Regions from separate parts of the Vibrio sp. R11-SG3-ISO9 genome, predicted to be linked through region 2. Evidence: predicted binding sites of a transcription regulator. Region 2 holds the regulator's gene; each other region holds the start of a gene.
The links. The regulator PurR, encoded in region 2, represses purine synthesis genes. The targets are predictions, from matches to a motif close to TNANGNAAACGTTTNCNTNA.
Positions count from the first base shown of each region.

Region 1: the regulator PurR is predicted to act here: its motif matches at 2,908-2,927, upstream of purL (phosphoribosylformylglycinamidine synthase).
Region 3: the regulator PurR is predicted to act here: its motif matches at 1,220-1,239, upstream of AC6R05_RS03805 (NupC/NupG family nucleoside CNT transporter).

Region 1 covers NZ_JCBDGU010000050.1:118,638-122,845, reverse strand. The annotation lists gene purL (phosphoribosylformylglycinamidine synthase) at 1-2,754, opposite strand, end outside; gene mltF (membrane-bound lytic murein transglycosylase MltF) at 3,063-4,208, shown strand, end outside.
Region 2 covers NZ_JCBDGU010000038.1:35,891-40,098, forward strand. The annotation lists gene AC6R05_RS11815 (TVP38/TMEM64 family protein) at 1-169, opposite strand, end outside; gene AC6R05_RS11820 (TfoX/Sxy family DNA transformation protein) at 294-884, opposite strand; cyclic di-GMP riboswitch class I at 1,013-1,097, opposite strand; gene purR (HTH-type transcriptional repressor PurR) at 1,269-2,273, opposite strand; gene torD (molecular chaperone TorD) at 2,595-3,242, opposite strand; gene torR (two-component system response regulator TorR) at 3,499-4,208, shown strand, end outside.
Region 3 covers NZ_JCBDGU010000009.1:263,585-267,792, reverse strand. The annotation lists gene AC6R05_RS03805 (NupC/NupG family nucleoside CNT transporter) at 1-1,172, opposite strand, end outside; gene AC6R05_RS03800 (LysR family transcriptional regulator) at 1,379-2,299, opposite strand; gene AC6R05_RS03795 (lytic murein transglycosylase) at 2,477-3,469, opposite strand; gene AC6R05_RS03790 (YcgL domain-containing protein) at 3,502-3,792, opposite strand; gene minC (septum site-determining protein MinC) at 4,014-4,208, shown strand, end outside.

The sequences.
Region 1 (4,208 bases), on a different contig from region 2:
ATCTTCACCTAGGTCAGCGATGTCCGCTTTCACACCACAGTGACCCGCAAATGCCATCTCAGCTAGAGTAACGAATAGACCGCCATCACCCTTATCGTGGTAAGCCACTACTTGATCGTTCGCCACTAGAGTTTGAACGCCTTCGTAGAAACCTTTTAGCTGTGCTGCGTTGTCTACGTCTGCTGGCTTATCACCAAGCTGCTTGTAAACCTGTGCTAGAGCTGTTGCACCTAGACGGTTCTGACCGTTACCTAGGTCGATAAGAACAAGTGATGTATCACCTTTGTCAGTTCGAAGCTGAGGGGTGATTGTCTTACGCACATCTTCAACACGAGCAAACGCAGTGATGATTAGAGATAGCGGAGACGTTACTTCTTTCTGCTCGCCATTCTCTTCCCACTTGGTCTTCATCGACATTGAATCTTTACCAACTGGGATAGTTAGGCCAAGTGCTGGACATAGCTCTTCACCTACAGCCTTAACTGCTTCGTAAAGACCTGCATCTTCACCTGGGTGACCTGCCGGAGACATCCAGTTCGCAGACAGTTTAATGTGTTTGATATCACCGATGTTAGTCGCTGCAATGTTCGTGATTGCCTCACCAACTGCTAGACGAGCTGAAGCACCGAAGTCTAGTAGAGCAACTGGCGTACGCTCACCCATAGACATTGCTTCACCGTGATACGTGTCGTAGCTTGCCGCAGTAACAGCACAGTTAGCTACAGGAACCTGCCAAGGGCCAACCATTTGGTCACGCGCTACAAGGCCTGTTACCGTGCGGTCACCGATAGTGATTAGGAATGTTTTCTCTGCAACCGTTGGAAGACGTAGAACGCGATCTGCTGCTTCGTTTAGCTCGATACCATCACGGTTAACCGCAGGGTTGTTCGCTTTAAGCGTCTTCGCATCACGGTGCATCTTAGGCGTTTTACCAAGAAGAACGTCCATTGGCATATCGATTGGCGTGTTGTCGAAGTGTGAATCTTCTAGTTTCAGATCACGCTCTTCTGTTGCAACACCTACTACTGCGTATGGTGCGCGCTCACGCTTACAGATTGCATCGAATACTTCCATATTCTCTGGCGCAACTGCCATTACGTAGCGTTCTTGAGATTCGTTACACCAGATCTCAAGTGGGCTCATGCCTGGTTCATCGTTCGGTACGTCACGCAGTTGGAAGATACCACCACGTTCACCATCGTCTACAAGCTCTGGAAGTGCGTTCGAGATACCGCCCGCACCCACATCGTGGATAAATGCGATAGGGTTAGCATCACCAAGTTGCCAACAACGGTCAATAACTTCCTGACAGCGGCGTTCCATCTCTGGGTTTTCACGCTGTACAGATGCAAAATCTAGGTCTTCTGCTGATTGACCCGATGCCATTGAAGATGCTGCACCGCCACCAAGACCGATGTTCATCGCAGGACCACCAAGCACGATTAGGCTTGCACCTACTGGGATCTCTTTCTTCTGTACGTGCTCGTCACGGATGTTACCCATGCCACCAGCAATCATGATTGGCTTGTGGTAACCACGAACTTCTTCGCCTGCGTGAGAGTTTACTTTCTCTTCGTAAGTACGGAAGTAACCAAGTAGATTTGGACGACCGAATTCGTTGTTGAACGCCGCGCCACCTAGTGGACCCTCTAGCATGATGTCTAGAGCGTTAACGATGCGACCTGGCTTACCGAAGTCTGTTTCCCATGGCTGTTCAAAACCAGGAATGCGTAGGTTAGATGTAGTGAAGCCAACAAGACCTGCTTTTGGCTTACCACCAATACCTGTTGCGCCCTCGTCACGGATTTCACCACCAGAACCAGTTGATGCGCCTGGCCAAGGAGAGATAGCTGTTGGGTGGTTGTGCGTTTCCACCTTCATTAGGATGTGCGCTTTCTCTTGGCTGTAACCGTACTGGCGAGTTTCTGGGTTCGGGAAGAAGCGACCTACATCTGAACCCACCATAACTGCTGCGTTATCTTTATACGCAGACAGTACGTTTTCTGGCGTGGTTTCGAATGTGTTCTTGATCATCTTGAACAGAGACTTCTCTTGCTTAACGCCATCGATAGTCCAGTCTGCGTTGAAGATCTTGTGACGACAGTGCTCTGAGTTCGCCTGTGCAAACATCATTAGCTCGATGTCAGTTGGGTTACGATCTAGCTTGTTTACGAACGCATCGTAAAGGTACTCAATTTCGTCATCAGCAAGTGCAAGACCAAGGGTTACGTTTGCAGTTACTAGTGCTTCTCGACCGCCATTTAGTAGGTCAACGTCAGCCACTGGCGCTGGCTCCGCCACTTGGAAAAGCGCTGCTGCTGAATCAAAGTCTGTAAAGATAACTTCCATCATGCGATCATGCAGGATAGCTTTTAGCTCAACAAGTTGAAGCTCAGAAAGCTCTTCCGATGATTCGATGTAGTAAGCGGTACCGCGCTCAAGACGTGCAATCTTATCTAGACCACAGTTGTTTGCGATATCCGTTGATTTTGAAGACCAAGGCGAAATAGTGCCCGGGCGAGGAGTTGCTAGTAGAAGAAGACCTTCTGGTGCGTGCTCTTCAATTGTTGGACCGTAAGTCAGAAGTTTTTCTAGTTTCTCAACTTCTTGATCATTTAGGTCGGCAGTTAGATCTGCAAAGTGCGCAAATTCAGCGTAGATGCCTGTAACAGGTAGGCCAAGTTCACGACAAAGCTCTAAAAGCTTGTTAACACGAAATTCAGATAGAGCTGGGGAGCCACGAAAAATTCTCATGTGCTTAGGTCTCTTATGCAATTGATTAAGGTGATATTGGAATAAATTCAGTGGGTTTTAGGAGTAACCTAACTGTTTTTCTTCGAACCTATGCCGATTCCACCTCTCTGTTGCGGGCGCATTATATAGCAATTATTTTTGTGACGTAACCAAAAAAGCAACCGTTTGCGTCATTTTTTTCATGTTTCTTGGCAATTGTTACTTTTGCTGCATTTCTAGCCACTTTTACTTCCGTTTACCTAAAGTCACTTTGCCGGGAGTAAACGGTTTGATATAAAGGGAAGTCACTTTTTTGAGATTTCATTTTGATGCATACACTTACGCGCATTTTTTCATCCAAACTTCTTCTCATCGCGATTGCCATTACTGGGTTAGCGGGTTGTCAAATTGAGTCGGAACCGAAAAGCGACTTGGAGCAGATCCGAGAGCGCGGCGTATTAAGAGTTGGAACACTCAATAACCAACTCTCTTATTATATCGGCCCAGATGGCCCTGCTGGTTTGGATTATGAATTGGCTCGAGAGTTTGCAGAGCAGCTCGGCGTGCAACTAGAAATGAAACCTGCATACCGCTTGTCTGGCTTATTCCCTGCTTTACAAAAAGGTGAAATCGACCTTATCGCAACAGGACTAACTCAGAACAATGAGCACACCCGCGGCTACCGTGCTGCGCCAGCTTACTACTACGTAAGTCAACAAGTGGTGTACAAGAAAGGTCAATGGCGTCCGCGTAACCTCGAACAATTGATTGAATTTGAGAACAAACGCCAAGCAGAATTCATAGAACAACAAAACCAAGAGCAGAATGAAGAAAACAGTGAGCTAACAACCATCGAGGACAGATTGGCTCCTGCTCTTGTTGTGATTGAAGAGTCTCACTTCGAACCAACTCTCAACCAACTTCAACAATCCAATCCTGACTTTATCTACGAGTCGGTCGGTAATGCAGATATTAACGATCTATTAAGACAGGTTTCTAAGGGTGAGCTGAGCTTTACGGTTGCAGACTCCATTGAGCTATCACTGGCACAACGCCTCTACCCTGATCTGGCGCTTGCGTTCGAATTAACGGAAGACCAACCTATCTCTTGGTACTTAAAGAAATCGGAAGATGAGAGCTTGTATGCGTTGCTGATTGAGTTCTTCGGTAATCTTAAACAGTCTGGTGAACTCGCAACTCTGGAAGAGAAATACATCGGTCACATCGGAAGCTTCGACTACGTAGACACTCGCGCCTTCATTCGTGCGCTGGACAGCAAGCTACCGAAATGGTCACCACTGTTCCAAGAGTACTCGCAGGAGTTTGACTGGCGCTTGATTGCCGCATTGGCGTACCAAGAGTCTCACTGGAATCCTGTTGCGAAATCTCCGACAGGGGTGCGAGGCATGATGATGTTAACCCTGCCGACCGCAAAGAGCGTGGGTGTGACAAACCGTTTGGATCCAAAACAGTCA
Region 2 (4,208 bases):
AGAGGATGAAGTAGGTTGCAGCTGCAACAACAAAGTTACTCTCTATGTAGTCGTTAAGAAGTGCCTGCTGAGCCTTGGCATTTTCAAGCGTTAAGTATTGACCAAAGTTAACGGCTAGTAACACTATCGTGGCAACTAAAATTATGCCTAAAATCATTTTCTTACTCATGGGAGCGTCCCTTAATCTTTTGCTTATAGTTAGTATAGTTAGACAGGAGAAGGAAAGATTAACTTTCAAAAGAAAATAAAAAAAGCCACATTAATGTGGCTTTTTACAATTAAGTGATTTGGACCTAATTAATAGAGCTGATGAGTTCGTCACGTCGCTGCTGAGGTATCACTGACCAATGAGTGCCGTTGATTGCACCTTCAAGCGCCCAAAGTAGCTCTAAGCTCACACTTGATGAATGAGACTCTTTAATGGCTTTGTATGCATTAACAGAACCTGACTCATACAAGCTTTCAACGGTATCGATCCCTGCTTTTTTCAACATTCGCTCTGTGGCAAGTCGAAGGTTTGGCAAATCTTTCAATCGAGTCGGTTTCGCCGATGATTGGATTTGTTTCTCTTCTTTAGCACAGTTAAGGGAAGCTTTTGCCAGCTCGATAATACGTTCTTGAGTCTGCCAGAGGTCTTCTGGGAGGGCAAAATACTTAGTAACGACTGGGAATCCACGCTTTTTGTAAACGTAAGGTTCGAAGCCCTGTTGTTCAAATTGTGAAGTAGTATTCTTATCAGCTCGAATGTGCAACTGATTGTTTACGACCAATGCAAACATGGTGTCATCGGCAAAAAGGCCGAAACCGCCAAACATTGAGCGTGACTTTATCTTTCCAAGTGGCTCAAATAACTTCATTGAGTCCTTGAGTATCGGTTTATCCATATTGTTTATCTCGGTGTATTTGAATTACGCCACCAAATAAGCAGGTCCGAGAGATTAGCAAAATGTCGCAATAAAATTGTCAATAAGCCGTAAATTACTACTAAAGGTAGGAAATACTGCATTTTGCCATCGGTAACCCCGCTACCATACCAATAATGGGTTAGGCCGGAGGCTTTGCGTCTCACCCTTTCAAGTGATTTGCCCTGTGCGTGACTGTATAATCAAGAATAAAGTTTTTTGTTGAATGAGGTTCACACTTGTTATTCTAAAATGTGATCTTAATTCAGTTAATTGTTGTCTTGATATGCAACTGGGTTTTTATTTTTGACAAATAAAAAAAACGCACCAAACGGTGCGTTTTATTAGATTTTTCTAAAGTTTACGTTATTTTAACGTTTTTACTGTCGCACGCTCAATGATCTCTGGATGCATCTCGAACACACGTTTTTCGTGGTCTTTGTCTTTGATACGTTCTAGCAGGATTTCGAACGCGTTCTTACCGACACGACGTTTTGGTTGGTGAACAGTCGTCAACGGCGGTGAGAAGTACTCTGCCAACTCAATATTGTCGTAACCAATCACTGAAATATCTTCAGGGATCTTAATACCTTGCTGTTGTAGGCGGCTCATAAGACCAAGCGCCATCGTATCGTTAAAACAGAATACCGCGGTAGGGCGATTTTCCATTGCAGCGATTTTATCTGCAGCGATAACAGCCGTATCACACTCGAAGTTACCTTCAAGGATTAGGTTGTCATCAGCTTGAATGTCTGCCTCTGCAAGTGCACGACGGTAACCAGCGATACGTTCGACACATGCCGCTTTATCTAAGTGACCACTTAGACATGCAATACGTTCATGCCCGCGTTCAACTAGGTATTTAGTCGCTAGGTAGCCACCTTCTTCAGAGTTGTCGATGATCTTATCTGCTTGTGAACTTTCAGGACCCCAATCCATAACAACTTTTGGAATGTCTGCATGACGGTCAAGCATTTCACGAAGTTCTTCCGTTAGGTCAGAACACATTACTAAGATGCCATCTACACGCTTTTCAGCAAGCATTCGGATGTAGTCACGTTGCTTTTCGTAGATACCACCTGTGTTACATAGAATCAGCGTATAGCCTTGACGGTAACAGTAACTTTCCACACCATCGATCACTTCAGAGAAGAATAGGTTAGTTGATTGAGTTACTAACATACCGATTGTGCGCGTAGAGTTACATTTCAAACTACGGGCAACGGCACTTGGTGCATAATTTAATTCGTCTACGGCTTTGTTTACTTTTTCTTGAGTCGCTTCTGCTACGAAACGTGTCTTGTTGATCACGTGAGAAACGGTGGTTGTTGATACGCCGGCTAAGCGAGCGACATCTTTTATAGTTGCCATGGCTTTATCCTATTGATAGCTACTTCCTCAGCAGTACGGAGCAAGTAGCCGTTTTAAGCTACCAGAACAAGAGCTTAGAATGTGTAGGGCTCTCTCGGTACTAAAGTGCTAAAAAACAAAAAACCGCTAATGAGAGCGGCTTGTCTTAACACCGAAATGCTCTTAGCTAATTTAAAGCATAGCATTTCGAGAATGTTTCATATTTTATCGTTTGCGGTCACAATTTTAGACTGACTAGAAAATACTCGCAATAAAATTCACCCAGAAATCTGGGTGAATTGTCACATTCTACCTAAATTGTGCCTTTAGTCATTAGTGAATTTATTCACCAGCCAAATATTGCGCATCAAGTTTACAGAAAGCGGCTAGCAATTCTGCAACACAAGCGTAAAAACCAAACTCATCAAATTCACGGCATTTCGTTGCAAATTGTGGAACCCAGCTGAGAAGTTGTTGTTCAACAAATTCATGCTGTGTAGTGAAAGCTGCTTCTAATTCTTGCTCGCTCTCGAGGTCGTTTGAACGAATGATAATGTTGCCTAGGAAGTCCAACTCGATGGCTAGGTGATCAGCAGGCTCTTTTAGGTCTTGGTTTACGGCGATTCCGTAAGACGCCATGATGGCTTCCATGTCTTGAGCTGGCTTGGCGTTCAGCAGGCCGCTCTTGTCTAAGTAAATAGAAGCGTACGGTAGAGCACCGTATTTGTCTGACTTAAGGAACAACTCGCAAAAATCTGACGAAAGCTCCAGTTGAGCGTCTTCACGATTCTGCAATCGGTTAAGTGCATCTACTAGGTTATTGATTGCTGGCTTAAGCGTCTCATTGTCGCCAAGACCAGTTAAAAACGAACGAATCTCAACCGAGTGGTAGTTATCCAGTTCTTCTTGAGTCAGCTCTTTTGCGAACAGGCTCGATAGCCACCAGTAGATTTCAGCTCGTTGTTCATTGAACGCTTTCGTTTCTTTCATCTCAATAATCCTAATATCGTCTTTCGTAATATCTGCGGTACGAAGGCTTGCTAACGGTTGTATTTGCTAATTGCAAAGTCACTCGTTAGTAGTAATGCCTATATTGAATTGCGATGGAGGTTAAATAGCAAGGTTTAAGATTGTCTTGTATCAAAAAAAATTCAGGTTTCTGGCTTTTATCTTGCGTACTACTAGAATTGTTACTAGTTATGAATAGAATGGTCACTGAAACTATTAAATAAGAAAAGTGGTGTAGATGAGCTATCACGTATTAGTCGTTGAAGATGATGTGGTAACCCGTAGTAAGCTGGTTGGATATTTCCAGAATGAGGGTTACACAGTAAGCGAAGCAGAAAGCGGCGCTCAAATGAGAAACGTTTTAGAAGAGAATAACGTTGACCTCATTATGCTGGACATCAACTTACCAGGCGAAGATGGATTGATGCTAACTCGCGAATTACGCAGTCAATCAGACATTGGGATTATTTTAGTTACTGGACGCACGGATAGCATCGACAAAATTGTAGGCCTAGAGATGGGCGCAGATGATTATGTTACTAAACCATTCGAACTTCGCGAGTTACTGGTTCGAGTGAAAAACCTACTTTGGCGAATTTCTGCAGCTCGCAAGTCACCAGCAGGTGCCGCTGAGCAGGCGGATGACGAATCTATCGTTCGCTTTGGTGAGTGGACATTTGATATTCCTCGCCGCGCTCTGAGCAAAAACGGTGAGCCGGTGAAATTAACCAAAGCAGAATATGAGCTATTGGTTGCGCTGTCTTCATACCCGAATCAAGTATTAAGCCGTGAGCGAATCTTAAATATGATTAGCCACCGCGTTGATGCGCCAAACGACCGTACCATTGACGTGTTGATTCGTCGTATGCGTGCCAAGATGGAGTTTGATCCGAAGAACCCTCAAATCTTTGTGACGGTTCATGGTGAAGGCTACATGTTTGCTGGCGA
Region 3 (4,208 bases), on a different contig from region 2:
GAAGCACTCATCAAGTTCGCTAGTACGCCTGCACAAATCGCGCGGAAGCCGTACTTAGAGATGAACGAACGACGCTCTGGAACTAGGCTACCCAAACCACCTATTAGAATCGCCATAGTTGAGATATTCGCAAAGCCACACAGTGCAAAGGTTACGATAGCTTGAGAGTGTTCGCTCAGTACTTCCTTCGCTTCCATTAGCTGGATGAAGGCAACAAACTCATTCACAATAATCTTGTTACCGATCAGTGAGCCCGCAACAACCGCTTCGTTCCATGGCACACCAATCAGCCATGCAACGGGTGCAAACACATAACCTAGGATAAGCTCGAAGCTTAGGTCCACACCGAACCAACCACCAACTGCACCTAGCATGCCGTTCAGCATTGCAATCACGCTGACAAAAGCAAGAAGTGTTGCACCCACTGCGACTGCAATACGAAGTCCAGACATAGCCCCATCTGCCATTGCCTCAACTACGTTCGTTGCTCGTGGAATTTCTACATCTGACTCAATGCTCTCTTGAGTCTCATTAGCACTGCCCGGTACCAAGATTTTTGCCATCAATAAACCTGCAGGCGCAGACATAAATGCCGCAGCAATTAGGTAGTTCAGATCCACGCCTAGAGACGCATAACCAACTAGCGTGCCGCCTGCTACCGATGCCAAACCACAAGTCATTACCGCAAACAGCTGAGAATCGGTCATGTGCTTCAGGTAAGGCTTAACCACTAATGGTGCCTCAATCATGCCAACGAAGATGTTCGCCGTAGCAGAAAGAGATTCCGCACGGCCTGTACCTAACAGCTTCTGCAATGCGCCGCCAATTAGGTTGATCACTTTTGGCATGAAACCGATGTGGTACAAACCTGAAATCAGAGCTGAAAAGAAAATGATGATACCGAGAACATTAATCGCGAATACGAAACCACTATTGGTTAGGCCACCAAATAGGAAGCCGATGCCCTCTTGGCCGTAATTGATTAAGCTCGAAACGGCTCCCGTCACGCCATTAAGCACGTCTTTACCCATAGGTACGTACAACACAAGCAGTGCAAAAGAGACCTGAAGTAAGAAAGCAAGAGACACCGTTCTTAGCTGAATATTTTTTCTGTCCGTAGATAGTAACCAAGCGATTACTAGAAGAGTAATGATTCCAATTAGGGATGCCATATGCGTCAAACCTGAAAAGTTGTAGTAGGAAAGGCGACGCATTGTATAGAGGAAACCGTTTGCGGCAAGCAGTGGTTGTTACATGGATGTTGGCTTAACTGTCCATTTAAGCACCAAATATATAACTCATTGAATTAATTAAAACTTTATTGATTATTTTTAATACTTTTTCCATATGGAAATTATATTTTCAAAAACAGCGACAGTTAGCGGTGTAATTCAACGCAAGTTTTCAGATTTTTATCCCAATACGTCGGAGAACCAATGTGCTGTTTCAGGAACTCAATCACCGTGGATAGCTTCTTTGGCATGTTCTTGCGGCTTGGATAGACAGCAAAAAATGGCATGATCTGACTGGCTTTCCACTCAGGTAATACCTGAATTAGCTGACCACTGCGAAACTCCTCTTTAACAAGATAAGTCGCAAGATAGGCAATTCCCCAACCTGCCACAGCTGCGTCTCTTACCGCCTCTGCTAGATCGACAGAGTAATCACCACTAACGGTGACACATAAACTTTCTTGTCCGTTATCGAACGCCCAAGAGGTGTAATCACGCTCACGGCTACGATAGATAAGACAGTTATGTTCGCTCAGGTCCGAAGGACAACTCGGTGTACCCGCTTTGATCAAATAATCCGGTGATGCCGCGACGACAAACTGGCTGTCTGCTAATCGCTGAGCAATGTAGCCTTCCGGCAACTCTTCATTGTTGGTGATCCAAAGATCCAAGCGTTCTTCGATCATATCCACTTTGTAATCGAACAAGTGAATCTCAACTTTGAGCTGTGGATAGAGCTGACGTAACTGATCAATAGCAGGAATCACATGCAAAGTACCGAACGATTGTGAGATACCGACGCGTAACTTACCGGAAACATCATCACGTTGGCTCTCCATATCCATTTGTGCAGCCTTGAGCGTGCCAAATAGCTGTTCACAGTGCTGATAAAACACTTCACCCGCTTCGGTCAACGTGAGGCTGCGCGTCGTACGCTGAACCAGCTTAATCCCAATGTTGTCTTCCAACAGTGCGATCTGCTTACTGATGTGCGATACCGATACATTTAAGCTCTTTGCTGCACTGGTAAAACCGCCATGCTTAATCAAGGCGTGGAAGATCACCATTTGTGCCGCTCTGTCTGTTAACACTCCGCCTACCCTCTATCTATCTTAAAAACAGCCTATCTAAAATAAGCCATTAATCTGGAACACTATTTACTAAAAAACAAAAGGACTCCGAAGAGTCCTTTTTAATCTGTTGGCTTACGCCGCTTTGCCTTGGTTGCTTTCTTTAAACTTAAGTTATTTAAACTTAATTCGATCAGCGAGGTGACTCACTGCCAGTGCAAAGTAGTACGAACGATTCCACTTCATCAGTACATTGTAGTTATTGTAAACCAAGTAAGAGCGCCCGGTTTGGTCATCCGGCATGATCAACCAAGCTTTAATATCTTCATCAAGCTTAGGCAGTGGGCTACCATCAAAGCGCGTAATACCCAGCTTTGACCACTCTTGAAGGTACTTACCTTTCTCTTCCGAGCGGCCCTGCATATCTAGCGAGATATTCGCCGGCACTTTTACCTGTCTGCCCCATGTGTACTTATCATCCCAACCAGACTGGCTCAGATAATTCGCCGCAGAAGCAAAAACATCAGCTTCGGTATTCCAGATGTCTTTCTTACCGTCACCATTACCATCCGCAGCATAAGCTAGGAATGAACTTGGCATAAACTGAGGTTGCCCCATCGCTCCAGCCCACGACCCTTTCATATCCTGAGGTTTAATATGCCCCTCTTCAAGAATGGTCAGTGCTGCCATCGCTTCTTTGGTAAAGAACGCCTCGCGACGACCTTCGTAAGCCATTGTAGTTAGCGCGTCAATCACACGATAATTGCCAGTAAAAGTACCAAAGTTACTCTCAACGCCCCACAATGCGACGATAAAGCGAGGTTGAACACCATACTCATCACCGATGCGTTTCAGCTCAGTATGGTGCTTATCATAAAGCGACTGCGCTTGCTTAACCTTCCAAGCAGGAACTGCTCTTGGGATGTACTCGTCGAGCGTCAGTTTTTTCTCTGGCTGATTTTTATCAGCCTTCACTGCACGCGGTTTAAACGTCACGCCATCAAAGGCTTGGTCGATGATCGATTGAGAGATGCCTTGCTCTGAGCCCTGCTGTTTTAGCTTTTCAACAAACTGCTCAAAGCTCAACTCGTTAGCGTGTAACGGAGCCACTGCACTGCCGACCAACAACGCCGACACGGTAATTAGGGTTTGCGATAATTTACTCAACGATCATTCCTCCCTGAATAAGGTGAGTAAGACTACTCTTCATCTTGAGTGTTTTGTTGAGCCTTACGCTCCTTATACAACTCAAGTTCATTCACTGGTGGTGGCGGCAATTGTAAAAAGAAGCCGTCGGTTTCTAGAGACTCACGAACTTTATCGATGTTCACTTGCGCCAATTTACGGCCATCCATTTTGATGACCATTACGAAGCTAGGTTTACCAAACATTTCCATCAATGCGTCAGGAACTTGTGAAAAATCATCCTTTTTAGGGATATAAAGGTATGTTCCTTCTTTTTTTGAGCTTTTATATATAGAACACAGCATGACAAACCTTTTCTAAATGTTTATGACTACAAAACTCTCACATGCGAGATCAATAGTTTATGTTGGTGAAATATTGGGAACAAAACGTCCATTTGACAACAAGATCACTTGCTGTGCTTGGTCTGGGAATATAACATGATAAGCCTAGTTTCAGGCAATGCCCTTTATCGTAAAGATGAAAGAAATTGTAGCCAACCGTTATTGAGGTCCTGTAGTTTTCGATGTCTAGTAACCCAGATTTAAAAGGTAGCAGCTTTACGCTATCTGTCTTGCACTTATCCGATGATAACGTCGAAAATGCAGCGTCATTCCTTCAAGAAAAAGTCGACCAAGCACCAAACTTTTTTGCTGCAGCTCCTGTGGTAATTAACATCAGTCAAGTTGCTGGTGATATCGACTTCCTTCAACTTAAAAAC